Regions from separate parts of the Acidovorax sp. WCS2018Noco2-16 genome, predicted to be linked through region 3. Evidence: predicted binding sites of a transcription regulator. Region 3 holds the regulator's gene; each other region holds the start of a gene.
The links. Region 3 encodes FNR, which switches genes on or off when oxygen is low (the NO sensors DNR and NnrR bind a similar motif). Its sites were predicted from a motif close to TTGATNNNNATCAA; they were not measured.

Region 1: ubiM (5-demethoxyubiquinol-8 5-hydroxylase UbiM) is a predicted target of FNR. The motif match lies at 2,252-2,265, and genes of this name have one in related genera.
Region 2: RQI28_RS14875 (hemerythrin domain-containing protein) is a predicted target of FNR. The motif match lies at 2,179-2,192, and genes of this name have one in related genera.
Region 4: azu (azurin) is a predicted target of FNR. The motif match lies at 2,141-2,154, and genes of this name have one in related genera.

Annotation. Positions count from the first base shown of each region.
Region 1 covers NZ_JAVTJJ010000007.1:4,955-9,150, forward strand. Annotated here, with positions in the region: gene RQI28_RS14220 (MBL fold metallo-hydrolase) at 1-761, shown strand, start outside; gene ubiM (5-demethoxyubiquinol-8 5-hydroxylase UbiM) at 842-2,131, opposite strand; gene RQI28_RS14230 (aldehyde dehydrogenase (NADP(+))) at 2,501-3,982, opposite strand; gene RQI28_RS14235 (DUF6139 family protein) at 4,152-4,196, shown strand, end outside.
Region 2 covers NZ_JAVTJJ010000007.1:157,589-161,784, reverse strand. Annotated here, with positions in the region: gene creD (cell envelope integrity protein CreD) at 1-1,287, shown strand, start outside; gene RQI28_RS14880 (hypothetical protein) at 1,284-1,538, shown strand; gene RQI28_RS14875 (hemerythrin domain-containing protein) at 1,555-2,100, opposite strand; gene RQI28_RS14870 (hypothetical protein) at 2,338-2,916, opposite strand; gene RQI28_RS14865 (CsbD family protein) at 3,052-3,270, opposite strand; gene RQI28_RS14860 (phosphoadenosine phosphosulfate reductase family protein) at 3,480-4,100, opposite strand.
Region 3 covers NZ_JAVTJJ010000001.1:1,068,629-1,072,824, forward strand. Annotated here, with positions in the region: gene RQI28_RS04855 (sulfite exporter TauE/SafE family protein) at 1-637, opposite strand, end outside; gene hemN (oxygen-independent coproporphyrinogen III oxidase) at 640-2,022, opposite strand; gene fnr (fumarate/nitrate reduction transcriptional regulator Fnr) at 2,217-2,936, shown strand; gene RQI28_RS04870 (hypothetical protein) at 3,023-3,289, opposite strand; gene RQI28_RS04875 (FixH family protein) at 3,370-3,651, opposite strand; gene ccoG (cytochrome c oxidase accessory protein CcoG) at 3,726-4,196, opposite strand, start outside.
Region 4 covers NZ_JAVTJJ010000001.1:126,959-131,154, forward strand. Annotated here, with positions in the region: gene RQI28_RS00575 (dihydrolipoyl dehydrogenase) at 1-1,382, opposite strand, end outside; gene RQI28_RS00580 (YigZ family protein) at 1,487-2,080, opposite strand; gene azu (azurin) at 2,228-2,683, shown strand; gene RQI28_RS00590 (hypothetical protein) at 2,881-3,081, shown strand; gene RQI28_RS00595 (methyl-accepting chemotaxis protein) at 3,084-4,196, opposite strand, start outside.

The sequences.
Region 1 (4,196 bases), on a different contig from region 3:
CGGTGTTTTCCGAGCGCGCTTCGCCGGTGCAGTTCGCCGGCCCCAAGCGCTTTCATGCGCCGCCCATCGCCATCGATGAGTTGCCGCCCATCACCGGCGTGGTGCTCTCGCACGACCATTACGACCACCTGGACCACGCGGCCATCCTGGCGCTGGCGCCCGCGGTGGAGCACTTCGTGGCGCCGCTGGGCGTGGGCGACCGGCTCATCGCCTGGGGCGTGCCTGCGGCCAAGGTGCAGCAGTTCGACTGGTGGCAGGGCACGACCATTGGCGGCGTGCAGCTGGTGGCCACGCCCGCGCAGCATTTTTCGGGCCGCAGCCTGACCGATGGCAACAGCACGCTGTGGGCGTCATGGGTGCTCATCGCCGGCGGTGCGGCCGGCGAGACTCGCATCTTTTTCACCGGCGACACCGGCTACTTCGACGGTTTCAAGGCCATCGGCGAGCGCTACGGACCGTTCGATCTGACGATGGTGGAAACCGGCGCCTACAACCAGGACTGGCCCGACGTGCACATGCAGCCCGAGCAAAGCCTGCAGGCGCACCTGGACGTGCGCGGCCGCCACATGATGCCCATCCACAACGGCACATTCGATCTGTCGCTGCATGCGTGGAACGAGCCGTTCGAGCGCATCGATGCGCTGGCAGCGCAGCGCGGCGTACCGCTGGTCACACCCGCCATGGGCGAGCGCGTGGACATCGCCGCGCCCACCGGCACGCAGCCCTGGTGGCGCGCGAGCGTGGCCCAGCCTGCGGGCTGAAAAAATCTGTTCTAGGGAATCGACCTTGCCGCGCGCGCTGCTCAGGCCGGCGGTGCGGTTGCGGCTGCAGACCTGCCGGGCTATCGCAGCCCAGGTGCCGCCCCGCGCCCCGTCAGCTGCCGAGTGATCGCCGCCTGCAGCGGCGGCAGCCGGCGCGCGCCCTGCAGTACCAGCTGGCGCAGCAGCCGTGGTAGCGGCCGCGCATCGGTGTAGAGCCGCACGATGGCGTTCGTGCCCTGGTAGATGGGCAGGGCGTGCCGGTGGTGGGCGCGGGCGTAGCGGGCCAGCACCGACGCCGCGCCGATGTCCTGTCCGCGCGCTCTGGCTTCGGCCAGCACCCGGCTCAGGCCCTCGACGCCCGCCAGGCCCAGGTTGTAGCCGTGCGCCGTCACCGGGTGCATGCCCACGGCGGCGTCGCCCAGCAGGGCGCAGCGGTGTGCGCAAAAGCGGTGCGCGTACACGGCGACCAGTGGGTAGGCATGGCGCTCGCCCACCAGCTGCATGCTGCCCAGGCGCTGCTGGAACTGGGTGGCGACCTGCGCGGCGAATTCGCCTGCGTCCTGCGCCATCAGCGCTGTGGCATCGGCCGTGTCCGTGGTGACCACCACCGAGCACCGATGCGTGCCGTCCTGCCCGTCGTCCGGCAACGGCAGCACGGCCAGCGTGCGTGCGTAGCCGAAGCACTCGTGCGCCACGCCGCCGTGCGGCTGCGCGTGGCGCATGCGGCAGACGATGACGGTGCGGCCGAAGTCGGTCATCTGCGCGCCGATGCCCAGCTGCCGCCGCGTGGCGGAAAAGCGGCTGTCTGCGGCCACCACCAGCGGCGCCTGCAGACGCGTGACCGGTGTCTCGGCGGCGCTGCTTGGCTGTGTGTAGTCCACCTCGGCATGCGTGGCTAGCGTGGCGACCCGGCCCACCTGCGCGCCGCAGACGATGCGCACGCCCGGCGTGGCAGATGCCGCTTGCCAGGCCGTGCGGCGCAGGGCGTGGTTGGGCACGATCCAGCCCAGGTGGTCGGCGCCGCTGCGGTGCGCGCCGGGCGCCGCCAGCTGCAGCGCCGCGTGCTGGCCCACCGGCCCGTCGTGCACCTGCGCTTCGGTGATGCGGCCGATCTCGTGGGCGGCCAGCATTTGCCAGCTGCCCAGCCGGCGCAGCGTGTCGCCGCTGGGGTGCGTCAACGCGATCTCGCGGCCGTCCGGCGCGGGGCTGGCCAGTGATGCTTCGTCCTGCTGGTCGAGCACCGTGACGCGAAAACCGGCCTGCCCGAGCGATGCGGCCAGCGACAGGCCTGCCGGGCCCGCGCCGACAATCAGGACGTCGGTCGGGTCGGCGCTGGGGCTGCTGCGGTGGGCGGGCGACTCAGGAGACATGGCGGTTCCGCGGCGGTGGATACGGGGTGATGCGGTGGGCGTTGCGGTGGGGTGCGGGTCGAGGCGCCGTGGGCGGCCACTGCCTGCGCGACCATTGTCGGACAGCGGCAAACGCGCCGCTTGGCCTGCGTCAAAGAGCGGAGAGAAAGAAACCTTGTTGAATGGCGCTATGTTTTTAATAGCTGCATATCATTGTTGGATAAGCGCTAGAGGCCGAAAAGACCCAAAATTCACACGGCTTGGGTGCCATAACGCCTGCCTCACTGGGTTGCACAGGCGCTCCGCGCCCACGAAAAAAGGGCTCCGCGTGTTCGGCGGAGCCCCTTTGAGTGAGTGCGACAAGCAGCCGCGCAGCGCGGCGGGGTCAGGTCAGACCGAAACGCCCTTGCGATCCGTCAGCCAGGCCGGTGCGTCCTGCAGCGCCACGGGGCGCAGGAAGCGGTCCAGCGCGGCGTAGCCCACCGAGGTGGTGAACGGCGCGGTCGACGCAGGGAACGGGCCGCCGTGGTGCTGGGCGGCGGTCACTGCCACGCCGGTGGGCACGCCGGTGAACAGCACGCGGCCGCTGATTTGCGTTGCGGCGCGCACCAGGTCGCGGTTCTCGGCCGTGTCGTTGTCGGCACCCCAGATGGTGACGGTGAGCGAGCCGCCCACAGCCTTCAGCACGGCGATGGTCTCGGCAACGGAGCCCACGCGCACGACCAGCGCGGCAGAGCCGAACACTTCATCGTGCAGCTGGTGATCGGCGATGAAGTCGGCAGCCTGCACTTCACCCAGGAACGGGCGCGGCGTGGCGCCGGCGGCGGCCGTGTCGCTCACCAGGGCCTTGAGCTTGGCGTTGCCCTTCCAGGCGGCCACGCCCTTGTCGAACGCGCCACGGATGCCGGGGGTCAGCATGGCGTGGGGGGCCAGGGCGGCGAGCTTTTCAGCCAGGGTGGCGACGAAGGCGTCGCCCGAGGCGTCCGTGCGCACCACGATCACGCCGGGGCTGGTGCAGAACTGGCCCGAACCCAGGCAGATGGAGCCGGCCAGCGTCTCGGCCAGCGCGGCGCCGTTGGCTTCCAGCGCGGCAGGCAGGGCGACCAGCGGATTCACCGAACCCAGCTCGCCGTAGAACGGGATCGGGCGGGGGCGCTCGGCGGCCACCTTGGCCAGTGCCGTGCCGCCCTTGAACGAACCCGTGAACGCCACGGCAGCGATCGCAGGCGCCTTTACCAGGGCCACGCCGGCTTCGATCGAGCCGCCTTCGACCACCTGGAACACGCCGGCCGGCAGGCCGCGCGCAGCCACCACCTTCTGTGCCAGCGCCACGGTCTGGCGCGTCAGCTCGGGGTGGGCGGGGTGGCCCTTGATGACCACGGGGTTGCCGGCGGCCAGGGCCGAGGCGGTGTCGCCACCCAGCACGGAGAACGCGAATGGGAAGTTGCTGGCCGAGAACATGGCCACCGGGCCCAAGGGCACGCGCACGCGCAGCATGCGAGGACGGCCGGCGGGCGGCGCACCTGCCACGGCCGGGTCGTCGATGGTGGTGTGCGCGTCGCCGCGCTCGATCACGTCGGCAAAGCCGCGCAGCTGGAAGGCGGTGCGGTCCAGCTCGCCGTTCAGGCGCACGGGGCCTAAGCCGCTTTCGCGGTCAGCCAGGGGCACCAGGGTTTCGCGCTGGGCTTCCAGGGCGCTGGCCAGGTCGCGCAGCAGGGCGGCGCGGTCGGCGGCGGAGGTGGCGCCGAAGGCATCAGCGGCCTGCGCCGCGGCGGCCACAGCGGCGTCGATCTGGGCGGGGGTGGATTCAGCCCAGGCGTCGCCGTGGGGTTGGCCTGTGCGGGCGTCGATGGATTGGAGTGTGTTGGCCATAAGTTGTCTGATGTCTGATAAGTGAGAGCCCGCAGAGCATAGCGCGGCTAGGGCGCCGCAGGCAAGCCGGGCTGTCTGCCGCCCTGCCGGCGAAGCGCCTATTCCTACGCTCGTGTTCGGGTGCTGCCGGTAGAGTGGGCCTTCTTCCAACCCGACCCAGGATCCGACCATGCGCGTGGACATCTATCGCCGAGCCGAAGCCGAAGGCAAGTTC
Region 2 (4,196 bases), on a different contig from region 3:
GCCGGGCCGCAGACCTTGCTGGGGCCGTTCATGCACAGCGCCTGCGTGGAAAGCTGGGACGAGACCGTGGGCACGGGGGCGGACCGGCGTAGCGTGGAGCGGCGGCGCGAGTTCCGTCTGACCGCCATGCCCGAGCAGTTGCAGATGCGCACGGCGGCGGTGATGGAAGAGCGCGCTCGCGGCCTGCACAAGGTCAACGCCTTCACGCTCAAGGCGCACCTGACGGCGCAATGGGCCGACCTGTCGAGCCTGCGGCCGCAAGCGACCGTGAAAGGCTCGCGCATGCAGTGCGGCGCCCCGATCCTGATGGTGGCCGTGGGCGATGCGCGCGGCATCCGCACCGCGCAGCTGCAGGTGGGCGATCAATCGCTGGCGCTCAAGCCCGGCACCTTCCACCCCACCTACGCGCGCGGGCTGCATGCTCAATTGCCGCAAGCGCTGGTCCACCAGCCCGGTGCCGTCAGCGCCAACCTCGACCTGGAACTGGTCGGCACAGAGCTGCTGGCCATCGTGCCGCTGGGAAGCACCACCGACGTGCAGATGCAGAGCAGCTGGCCGCACCCTTCCTTCTCCGGGCGTTTTCTGCCGTCCGAACGCGAATGGAGCGCTGACGGCTTCACTGCGCGCTGGCGGCTGTCGTCATTGGCATCCACGGCGCAGCAGGACGTGATCGCCGGGCGCCGCATCTGCGACCCCGGCTGGACTGATCCCGCCTTGCAAGACAGTGAAGACGGTGATCGCACGGAAGCCGCCACAAACCCGGCGCGCGGCTGCACCGACAGTTTCAGCGTGGCCTTCGTCGACCCGGTGAATCCATATTCCCTGTCCGACCGCGCCACCAAGTACGGCGTGCTGTTCATCGCGCTCACGTTCGTGGCGGTGGCTTTGTTTGAATTGATGAAGAAGCTGCGCGTGCACCCGGTGCAATACCTGCTGGTGGGCACCGCGCTGTGCAGCTTCTTTCTGCTGCTGGTCAGCCTGTCGGAGCATCTGCCGTTCGGTGTCTCGTATGCGGCGGCCGCCGGCGCCTGCGTGCTGCTGCTGGGCTACTACGCCAGCCACATGCTGGGCGGGGCGCTGCGCGGCGTGCCGTTCGGCGCGGGCATTGCCTTGCTCTACGGCCTACTGTATGTGCTGCTGCAGCTGGAACAGACCGCGCTGGCCGTGGGCTCCATCGCACTCTTTGTGGTGTTGGGCGCGGTGATGGTGCTCACCCGCAAGGTCAACTGGTATGGCACGGCTCGGCCAGAGGGCGCCGCCCACGCTGCACCCCGGGAGGCCGAATGAACCGCGCCCAGCCGAGCGGTCCTGCGCTGCCGTATGCCGAGGCGCAGCGAGTGCAGCGCTATCACGACCGCTTGCTGAACGCCCTGGCGGCGCAGGACCGTGCAGCGCTGCGCAGCGTGAAACAGGAAGTTTTGCAAGCCGCCTACGCCCCGGCCGTGGGCGGCGGCATGCCGGTGTCGCTGCGCCGCGCGCTACGGCTATTGGCGTGGCGCATGGCGGGCATGCGCCTGCCGCGAAGCCGTATGGGTTGACGAGATATAGCCAGTGTCAGGCAGGTGCCGCCTCATCCACCAACGCCGTGGCCGGCACTTCTGAACGATGACCACGCCCGTCCTCGTCACCGCCGGAACATGCGCTGCCGCAGCCTTCGATCAAGGCGGCAGGCAATTCTGCCGGCGCAGCGACTTGGCCGGTGACAGGGTCGAACCCCACGCGCCGCAAGTGCAGCGCCAGTGCGGCATCCATGCTCTGCGTGTGCTGCGGAAACCACACGGCCAGCTCCGACGCCATGCCGCGCAGCACCTGCAACTCGCCGTGCTTCTCCGCCCGCTCGGTGCCTTCGCCCAGCACCTGCAGGATCACGCGATGCTGCATCGAGTGGCAGTTGCTGGATGCAAACCGGGTGGACTGCATCCACCGGTCTTCCTGCCCGAAGTGCTCTACCGTGTGGTGCACCAGCGCATGCCAGGCAGGCAGCAGCGCCGCATCATCGGCCGCCTGCACCGCCGCCAGCAGTTCGACGAATTCCTGGTGGGTGGTGTCCATCAGCGGCAGATCCAGCGCCAGCCCCAGCGACCATTCCAATTGCGCCATCTTTATGACCCGTCCTTTCAACGCCCACCGAATGGCCGGGCTCAGCGGGCAGCTTAGGGATCGATGGCGAAGGCGGCATTGATTCAGCTCAGCAAATCCAAAGTCGTCTCACCAACGAAAAAAGGCCCTGCAACCGCAGGGCCTCACAGTGGGATAACGCAGGCCGTCTCTTCAGATGCCGGTGCTCCCCGCTTTGTTTTTGTACTCAGTAACGCAGTTGCCTGGGGCGACAGCGAATTACTGGCCGTACATGCGCTTGGCGTCAGCCACGCACTTGTTCTGAGCGTCGCCGCTCATCGTGTCGCAACGTTCCTTGGCAGCCTTGTACTGGGCTTCGCGCTTTTCAGCGGTGGCTTCTTGCTTCACTTCAGCGACGTTGGCGTCCTTCTTGGCAGCGGTGTCGGCTGGCTTGGCCTGGGCGCGGGCCACCTTGGCGTTTTCCTTGGCGGTCACGTGGGCTGCCTTGGCGTCCTTTTGGCAGACGTTCTTGGCGTCGCCGCTCATGTCATCGCACTTTTCTTTGGCGACTTCGTAGTCGGCATCGGCGCGGGTTTCAGCCACTTTGTAGGTGTTCTTGTCGCTGGGCTTGTATTGCGCTTCCAGCTCGGCCTTGGCCACGTTCTCAACGCCCTTGGCTTCCTTCTGGCAGATGTCCTTGGCGTTGGCGGTCAGCGCATCGCACTTGGCCTTGTTGGCCTTGTACGTGGCGGATATCTGGTCCTTGGCGGTCTTGTGTTCGGCGCTGGTCATGGCCATGGCGGACGTGGCCAGCATGGTGGCAGCAACGATGGCAATGAGGTTACGGGTATGTTTCATTGAATTTCTCCTCGGGTCAAAAAGGGGTTCTGCTGCCCTTGTGCGGTGTCGATGACGACCACCCGACGCGGGCCTTGTTGTTTGTTTGTTGGATTCGATGCAGGCCAGGCCCGCGGGCCTGGCAGAGACTGCTTTTTAGCGGTCGTAGCGGAAGTCCGGGTTACGGCCTTCCCACGACTTCAGTTCGGTTTCAGCCGCGTCTTTGGCCAGGCCGTGGCGCTCTTGCAGCTTGCCCAGAAGCTGGTCACGCTTGCCGGCGGCGACATCGAGGTCGTCATCGGTCAGCTTGCCCCATTGCTCCTTGATCTTGCCGGTGAACTGCTTCCAGTTGCCCTTGACGGTGTCTTCGTTCATGGCGATCTCCTTTGCGTTGTTGTCGCTTCAGCCCGCCGCTCCGATATGGAGAGAAACCGTGCTGTGTGCGATGGAACGAACTGTAAAAGCGCCTTGTGGGCCAGGGCGTAGGTGCCATGACGCAGCCCGCGTCAGCCCAAGCCTACGAACCGCGCGCCCACAAAAAAGGCGTGCCTCAGGCACGCCTTGCGATTGAATGACACCGCCGCTCAGTGCGACAGATGCAGCCCGCATTCGCGGTTGTCTTCGCCCTTGGTCGGGTCCACGTAATCGAAGTTGTTGGGCAGGCCATGCGCCTGCAGGTATTCGTACAGTTCTTTGGACGACCAGTGCAGCAGCGGTGCCACCTTGATGAGTCCGTCCGGGTTGATGCTCACAGGCTCCATCTGCGCGCGCACGGCCGTATCGGTGGCGCGCAAGGCCGTGAACCACACCTGTGGCGCCGTCTCGCGCAGCGCGCGGGCAAAGGGCTCCAGCTTCACTTCTTCGGTGAACGCCGCGTGGCGCGGGTCGTCCAGCGCGGGCACGGGGCCGTCCACAGCCTCGCGGTGCGCGCGCGAGCGGCGGGGCAGGTAGATGCTCAGGTTCAGCCCCAGCTGCTTGGCCACCTCGTCGGCAAAGCGGTAGGTGGCCTCGGTGTTGTGGCCGTTGTCCATCCACACCACGGGCACGTCGGGTTGCGCGCGGGTGACCATGTGCAGGATCACCGCTTCGAACGGACGGAAGTTGGTGGTGACGATGGCAGGCCGCCCCAGACCGATGGCCCAGTCGACCAGGCCTTGCGCGTTGCGGCCGAGTTCGGCGTTGATGTGTGCGAGATCGATGCTCATGAAACCCTCCGGATCCGTGGTGTTCGCGGCTGGCCTCGGTGGCCAGTGAAAAGAGGCCGATTGTGCCCGCCGCACCCGACCCTTGCCTGCGCCACA
Region 3 (4,196 bases):
CACGGGTGCCCCAGCCGCCGCGCGCAGCGTTCAGGCGATGACGCAACCACCCCCAGGCCCAAGGCCCCGCGACCAGCCATGCAGCGCTGCCGGCGCCAAACAGCGCCATGGTCATCGCCCCTTTCCACACACTACCGCTCAACGCGGCCACAAGTAGTGCGGAGTAAAGCAACCCGCAAGGCATCATCGCCCATGCCACGCCAAGCGCCAGCGTGCCGCCCGGCCGCGCCAGTATCGGCCGAACGCGGGCCCAGACGCCGCGCCCTGCCCGCTCGATCCAGGCGGGTTGCCGCGCGTGCAGCATCATCAAAACACCCCAGGCCAGCACCGCGACATGCAGCAAGGTCCATGCAGGCCGAAGCGCTGCCGTCTGCTGGGTCAGCCAGGCCAGGCTATCCATTGCCAGCGCGGCCAGGCCTCCGGCCAACGCGTAACCGGCCAAGCGACCCATATGGAAAGCCAGGGCTCGGGGCAGTGACGGCCTGGCCACCAGCCGCACTACCTGCTCGGGCGACGCATCCAGGCCCCTGCCGTCCTGACGGGTGATGGCGCCACAAGGCGCGGCGCACATCGCAAGGCAGTGCGGCCCACCGACCAGGCCCATCAACAGCGCGGCCCAGGCAGTTGCGGCCAGCATGATCAGATGATGCGGGAGAACCGCGCGCGATTGCGGTCCACCTGCAAGTGCCGGTCGAAGACCATGGCCACGCCGCGCACAAAGAACCAGCCCATGGCGGTGACCGTGATGCCGTCACGGCCCACGACGACCAGGCCTTTGCCGGCCATGTCTTCCAGCTGCTCCATCTCGAGGGAAAAGTACTGATGAAAATCGATCAACCACGACTGCTCCATGGGCTCGAAGAGAACCTCACCCTGGCACATCAACGCCATGATCACGGCCCGTCTCAACAGGTCGTCGCGCGTCAAAGCCAACCCGCGCACCACAGGCAAGCGGCCCTGGTCGATGAAGTCGTAGTACTCATCGAGCGTCTTCGCGTTCTGGCTGTAGGTCGCGCCGACGCGGCCGATGGACGACATACCCAGGCCGATCAGATCGCAATCAGGCTGGGTGCTGTAGCCCTGGAAGTTGCGGTGCAGCCGGCCCTGGCGCTTGGCCACCGCCAGCGCGTCGCTGGGCAGCGCAAAATGGTCCATACCCACGTACACATATCCTGCATCGATGAAGGTATCGAGCGACCGCGACAGCATCGACACCTTCGCCGTTGCCTGCGGCAACTCGGCAGGAACGATGCGGCGTTGGGGTTTGAAGCGCTCTGGAAGGTGAGCGTAGGCATACAACGCAATACGGTCGGGCCGCAGCTGCACCACCTGGGCCAGCGTGCGATCAAACGATTCGGGTGTCTGGCGCGGCAAGCCGTAGATCAGATCGATGTTGACCGACTCGAACCCCAGTCGCCGTGATGCAGCCACCAGGTCGAACACCTGCTGCGCAGGTTGCACGCGGTGGACTGCCTTCTGCACCTGTGAATCGAAATCCTGCACGCCGAAACTCAACCGGTTGAACCCCAACTCGGCCAACAGGCCCAGGCGCTCTTCAGTGACAGTGCGCGGATCCACCTCGATGGAATATTCGCCGCCCGGCACCAGGGAGAAACTGCGCCGCAGCATGGCCATCAGTTCACGCAGTCCCTCATCCGACAGAAAAGTGGGCGTGCCGCCACCCAGATGCAACTGGCTCACTTGCTGGCCCACTCCACAGTGGGCGGTGTGCAGGTCGACCTCGCGGCTCAGGTAGCGCAGGTAGACCTCCGCACGCTCAGGGTGCCTGGTAATGATCTTGTTGCACGCGCAGTAGTAGCAGAGCGACTCGCAAAATGGAATGTGCACATACAGCGAAAGGGGCAGCGCCTTTGCCGCCGACCCTACCCTGCGCTGCTCCAGGGCAAGAACGTATTCGTCCTGCCCGAACGCCTCGACAAATCGATCTGCAGTGGGGTAGGAGGTGTAGCGTGGCCCTGGCACGTCGAAGCGACGCAACAGCTCGGGAGTAACAGCAGTCATGACAGATTCCTTGGGTCCGGCGGTCGACTTTGCCGCAGCCCCCTCCTGCTGTCCTTGACATTAATCAAGTGATGAATGGAAGCGCACTGCCACAATCAGTCCCATCTCAACAGCCTTACAAGAAGCTGTACCACCCGAGTGCGCCCACTCTTGCCCATGAGCAGGCGCAGATCCACCGAGGAAGCCCAGCGCACATGAATTTGCAATCGATCAAAGTGGCCTGCTCCAACTGCAACTTGCGCGAGCTTTGCATGCCCATGGGGCTGAACGAGCAGCAGCTCGAACGCATCGACGAGATCGTGGCGGTGCGCCGCAAGATCAAGCGGGGCGCCACCCTGTTCCGCAATGGCGAGACTTTCACCTCGCTCTTCGCAATACGCACCGGATTCTTCAAGACCTGCGTGGCCACCGAAGACGGGCGTGACCAGGTGACGGGCTTTCAGATGGCGGGCGAAATCATCGGCCTGGACGGCATCGTGAACGATCACCACAGCTGCGACGCGGTGGCGCTAGAAGACGCAGAGGTCTGCGTCATGCCCTTCGACCGTATCGAAGAGTTGTCGCGTGAGGTGACCGCACTGCAGCACCACGTACACAAAATCATGAGCCGCGAAATCGTGCGCGAGCACGGCGTGATGCTGCTGCTGGGCAGCATGCGCGCGGAGGAGCGCCTGGCGGCCTTTCTGCTCAACCTGGTGCAGCGCCTGCATGCTCGTGGTTTCTCGCAGTCCGAACTGGTGCTGCGCATGACCCGCGAGGAAATCGGTAGCTATCTGGGCCTCAAGCTCGAAACCGTGAGCCGCACCTTCTCCAAGTTCGTGGAAGAAGGCATCGTCGAGGTCAAGCAGCGCCACGTGCGCATTCTCGAGCCCGACGCGCTCAAGCGCATCGTGAACAGCCAATCCTGCCACTGATAAGCGACAGCCGAAACCTGCACGCGCTTGATTGCGGCCAGGCTCCCCATCCAGCGACGCCGTGCATTGCAACTGGGCCGCCTCCTTCACAGATACTTCGCGCAATCCGTGGGGCGATCCGCTGGTGGCACAGGGCACCGGTTCATCTCGAACGGCGACAGCGACAACAGCGTGGTGAGCGCACCCGCCGCCATGATGATTGCCCAGAACATGAAGAACGCAACGGTGTAGACCCCCTCGCGTGACAGCGCGAGTGGCTGGTCCGACCAGTGCAGTGCGGCCGGATCGACAAAGGCGAACACGACCATCTCCATCACACCGGCCATCAAGAAAGCCGGCCATGCGATCCACATCAGGCGCCGCGCCCATGTAGCCTGCACTCGCGGTGACTGGGTACGTAGTCGACGGCCCGCCTTGCTGCGCTGGCGCCTTGTCATGGCAAGTCCGTGACTGGCGTGGCCGCGTGATTGCGCCCCTTCACGGCGGGCGCCATGCGGGTGTCTTGCTGGCGCAGCGTCTTGTTGATGTCGAGCCCGCGCTGGTAGTAGTCCTCGGCCAGCACGGGGTCGGGCTGGCTGATGGCCAGCCACAAGGTGACGAAACCCGCTACCACCACAATGGCCGGGCCGGCGATGATCAGCCACACATAGCCAAAGCGCCACCATGGCGCCGGGGCAACAGGGGTCTGCTTCGTTGAGGACAGGGCATGCGTCATGGACAACTCCTAGCGACCTTGGCCGCGCTCATCACAATCACAATCCGACGGGGAAACCGCAGGCATACGGACAACTACCGGGGCACCAGGAACACCGATTTCTCGACGACCTGCGTGCCTGAGCCCTCCACCCGGATATCGAAGAACACCGGGTGCGATCCAGGCGACGCAGCGCCGTAAGGCAACTGCAGCCGCACCGCCACCCAGCGCGCTTCGGCCGGGCCTATCTCCACTTCGGGCTCCGACGTTACCTCCAGCCCCTGCAGACCATGCGCACCGATGCGATAGCGCTGCACGCCTTCGGTCGCATTCATGATCTGCAGGCGGTAGACGTTCTCCAGCCGCCCACCAGCCACGATGCGAGACAGGGCAGCCCGGTCACGCACAACATCCACTTTCAGGGGCATGCGCACCATCAGGCTTGCCAGCAGGCCTACGCAGAGCAGCACCAGCAGGGTGCTGTAGATCAGCACACGCGGCCGCAGCACGCGCCCCAGCATCTGCGACTGGCTCCACCGGTTCGCCATGCCGTTCTGTGTGGAAAA
Region 4 (4,196 bases), 940 kb from region 3:
AGGTCCGAGTCGGACATGCGGGGCAGGTGCGACGCCGCGTCGCGCAACGCAGTGCGCAGGCCTTCTTCCAGCACCGGATGGTAGAAGGGCATGCCCAGCAGTTCGGCCACCGTCAATTCACGCTCGATGGCCAGCGCCAGCAGGTGGGCCAGGTGCTCGCCGTCCGGTGCGCACATCTCGGCGCCCAGCAGGCGGCCGGTGGCCTTGTCGGCGTACACGCTCAGCCGTCCGTGGTTGCGTTGCGCCACGCGCGCCCGGCCCTGGTTGTCGAAGTTCACGCTGCCGGTGATGAAGCTGTCATCGCCGCTCTCGACCAGCGCCGCATGGCGGCGGCCCACCACGGCGGCGTTGGGCTGGGTGAAAGAGATGGCCAGGCGTGTACGGCGCTTGAATCGGCGCGGCTCATCCGCAAAGGCATTGAGCCCGGCGATGTGGCCCTCGTCGGCCGCCTCGTGCAGCAAGGGCCGGTCGCCGTCCGCGTCGCCAGCGATGAATATGCGCAAGTCGCCCACCTGCAGCGAACGCGGCTCGATGGGCGGCAAGCCCTTGTCGTCCAGATCGAGTCCGAGGGTGTCCAGTCCCAAGTGCTCGACATTGGGCTTGCGGCCCAGCGCGGCCAGCACCTGATCGACGACCACGGTGGCGCTGCCATTGGTCACCTCGATGCCGCCTGGCACCTCGCGCAGCTCCACGTCACCGCCGATGTTGATGATGGTCTCGTCCTTCATCAGCTTGACCAGCGTGTCGTTGATGACGGGATCCGACAGGCCGGCCACCGAGGGCTGCTTGCTGAAGGCTGTCACTTCCAGGCCAAGGCGAGCCAGCGCCTGCGTCATTTCGCAGCCCACCGGGCCGAGGCCGATCACGGCGATGCGCGGGCCCAGCGTGGCTTGCTCGAACAGAGTGTCGGTGGTCAGGATGCGGTCGCCGAAGGCCAGCCAGGGCTCGGGCACCACAGGGCGCGAGCCGGTGGCAACGATGATGTTCCTGGCTTCGTAGACTGTGCCGCCCACGTCGACGCGGTGCGCGTCCAGCAGCCTGGCGCGGCCGGATATTCCGCGCTCGCCGGCGTCGGTCGACTCCAGCGTGGCCTCGACGAAATCATCGCGCAGGGCGCGCACGCGTTCCAGCACGGCCGGCAGGTCGACCGACAGGCCGTCGCCGCCGTGGATGCCCAGCGGCGTCAGCTTGTGCCGCGCATGAAAGGCGTTGCCGGCTTCCAGCAGCATCTTCGAAGGCATGCAGCCCACCCGCGCGCAGGTGGTGCCCCACGGCCCGTCGTTGACGATGAGATAGCGCTCGGTGCGCTTGCGCACTTCACGCAGGGCTGCCAGACCGGCAGATCCGGCACCGATGATGATGACGTCGAGGGGTTGGCTCATGAACGCAGTCCTGCTGAAAGAAAAAATGGAGGGTGAACGAGTGTCGCCGCCACCTGTGGGCCCGCGTGTAGGTGGCAAGGCCCTGTTGCGGGCTGGGAGTAGCGTCAGTCCGCCACTGCATGCCAGCCGACGCGGCCTTGGGCCCCGTCGTTGATGCGCTGGCTGAATGCTTCGGCCAGGGTCTGCGGCAAGCGCATCCGCAGCACGACTTGCGAGGCATGCGTGACCTGCAAAAGCTCGGCCCCGGCCGCGTCGATCTCGCGCCGCAGCAGGCCCTCCAGCGCATAGGGCACCTCGCATTCCAGCGTCGCCATGCGCTGCAGCAGCACCTTGTCGGCAACCAGCAGCGCCTGTGCAATGGTGTCGGTGTAGGCCCGCACCAGGCCACCCGCGCCCAGCTTCACCCCGCCGAAATAGCGCACGACGGTGGCCAGCACGCCTTCCAGATCCTGATGGCGCAACACGTCCAGCATGGGCCTGCCAGCAGTGCCGCCGGGCTCGCCGTCATCTACGGCTGCTGACTGCCCGCCCGCCAGCAGCGCCCAGCAGACATGCGCCGCGCCGGGGTGCTGCTTCCAGAGCGCGTCGACCGCTGCCTGCGCCGATGCCCGGTCGGCCATGGGCTGCACGCAACCGATGAAACGGCTTTTCTTGATGACGATTTCGCTGTGGGCGGGGGCGCTCAGGGTCTGTGGCATGGGGCGCGAAGTGTAGATGCGCAGCAGCGGGCCGGAAGTGAGGCGCCATCACGGCGCGACTTGATGCACGTCAACCTGTGAAAAACAGCGGGTGTCTACGATTCGTTCACGAAGGCTCCGACCCTCATTCTGAAAGGCGATGACGACATGGCAAAGATCTGGAAATCCCTGGCGCTGGTGGCAGTGTGCGCGGTGGCAGCACCCGCCTGGGCGGCCGACTGCGCAACCGAGATCGAAGGCAACGACGCAATGCAGTTCAACAAGGCCAGCATCGCTGTGCCGGCCAGCTGCAAGCAATTCACCGTCAAGCTCAAGCATGCAGGCAAGCTGCCCAAAACCGCCATGGGCCACAACTGGGTCTTGACCAAGGCGGCCGATCTGCAAGCTGCCGCCACGGATGGCATGGCCGCTGGCGCCACCAAGCAGTACGTGAAAGACGGCGACACCCGTGTCATCGCACACACCAAGGTCATCGGCGGCGGCGAGGCCGATTCGGTGACGTTTGCCACCAGCGGTTTGAAGGCGGGCGAGTCCTATGCGTACTTCTGCTCGTTCCCCGGCCACTCGGCCATCATGAAAGGCACGCTGACGATGGCCAAATAGCTGCAGGCTCTCGCTGAAAGCGCAGCCCTAAAAGCACAAGCGGCTCTCGCACTTTCGCAGGCGGCCGCTTCGTTGATGTGTCTTCATTGAACTACAGACGCACCCACGCGGTTGCGGCCTACATGGCCTGGTGGGGCTTTGCTTCTACGCTCATCCGCAGCCGCCACGTACACCGTCCCGCATCAAGGAAGCTTGCCATGTTCTCCCTCAACCTGCCCCTCGCGCTGAACAATTTGTTCTCCACCTCTTCTTTCGTAGGGGCTGAGTCGAGTGCTGCGCGCTTCGGGGTGGTTCAGGAAGACCGGGCTGCGAGTGGCGCGGCGCCGACGCTGGTGTCGGCTTATGACGACCCGCCGGCTGACCTGGACCAGCGGGTGCGTGCCATCGGTGAGTGGTGAGCTTACGCCGGAGTCGACGCCAGGCGCAGCGATGGCGCTGCGTGGCCCAGCGCGGCATAGTCCGGCTGTAGTTTGAAGAGCGACACCGACTGCACCAAGTCTCTTGCCTGCTGCTGCAGGCTTTGCGCGGCAGCGGCGCTTTCTTCCACCAGGGCGGCGTTCTGCTGCGTGGCCTGATCCATCTGCTGTACGGCCTGGCCCACTTGCGCCACGCCATTGCTTTGCTCACTGCTGGCCGCGCTGATCTCGCCAACGATTTCGGTCACGCGCTTGATCGACTTGACTACTTCGTCCATCGTGGAGCCGGCGCGGTCCACCAGCGCTGAGCCTTCTTCTACTTGCGTCACGCTGTCGGTGATGAGCGTCTTGATCTCACGCGCGGCTTGGGCACTGCGCTGGGCCAGATTGCGCACCTCGCTGGCCACCACGGCAAATCCGCGGCCCTGGTCGCCCGCGCGGGCTGCTTCCACGGCAGCGTTGAGCGCCAGGATGTTGGTCTGGAAAGCAATGGAGTCGATCACGCCGATGATGTCTGCAATGCGGCGCGAGCTCTCGTTGATGGTACGCATCGTCGTCACCACCTGGCCGACGACTTCGCCGCCTTGCAGCGCCACCGTGGATGCTCCTTGGGCCAACTGATTGGCCTGCTTGGCACTTTCGGCGTTGTGGCGCACGGTGGCGCTGAGCTCATCCATGGTGGCCGCGGTTTCCTGCAGCGCGCTGGCCTGCTGCTCGGTGCGGTAGCTGAGGTCGGTGCTGCCTGAGGCGATTTCCGACGAGCCGGTGGCGATGGAGTCGGACGATCCGCGCACCTTGGTCACGATGTCCGCCAGGCTGCCTTGCATGGCGGCAAGAGACGCCAGCACGCTGTTGGGCGAGATGGCCTGGCTCAAATTCAGCGGGCTGAGGTCTCCAGCGGCCACACGCTGGGCGGCCATGCCCAGCTCTGCCGGCTCGGCGCCCAGAGCACGCGTGAGACGCCGTGCAATCACCAGACCCGCAGCAATGGCCATGGCCAGCGCGGCCAGGCAGGCAGCGATCATCACGTTGCGCTGGTGGTCGAAGCGGTCATTTGCCTCCCGCTGCATCTGCTCGGCGCGGACGCCTGCATCAAC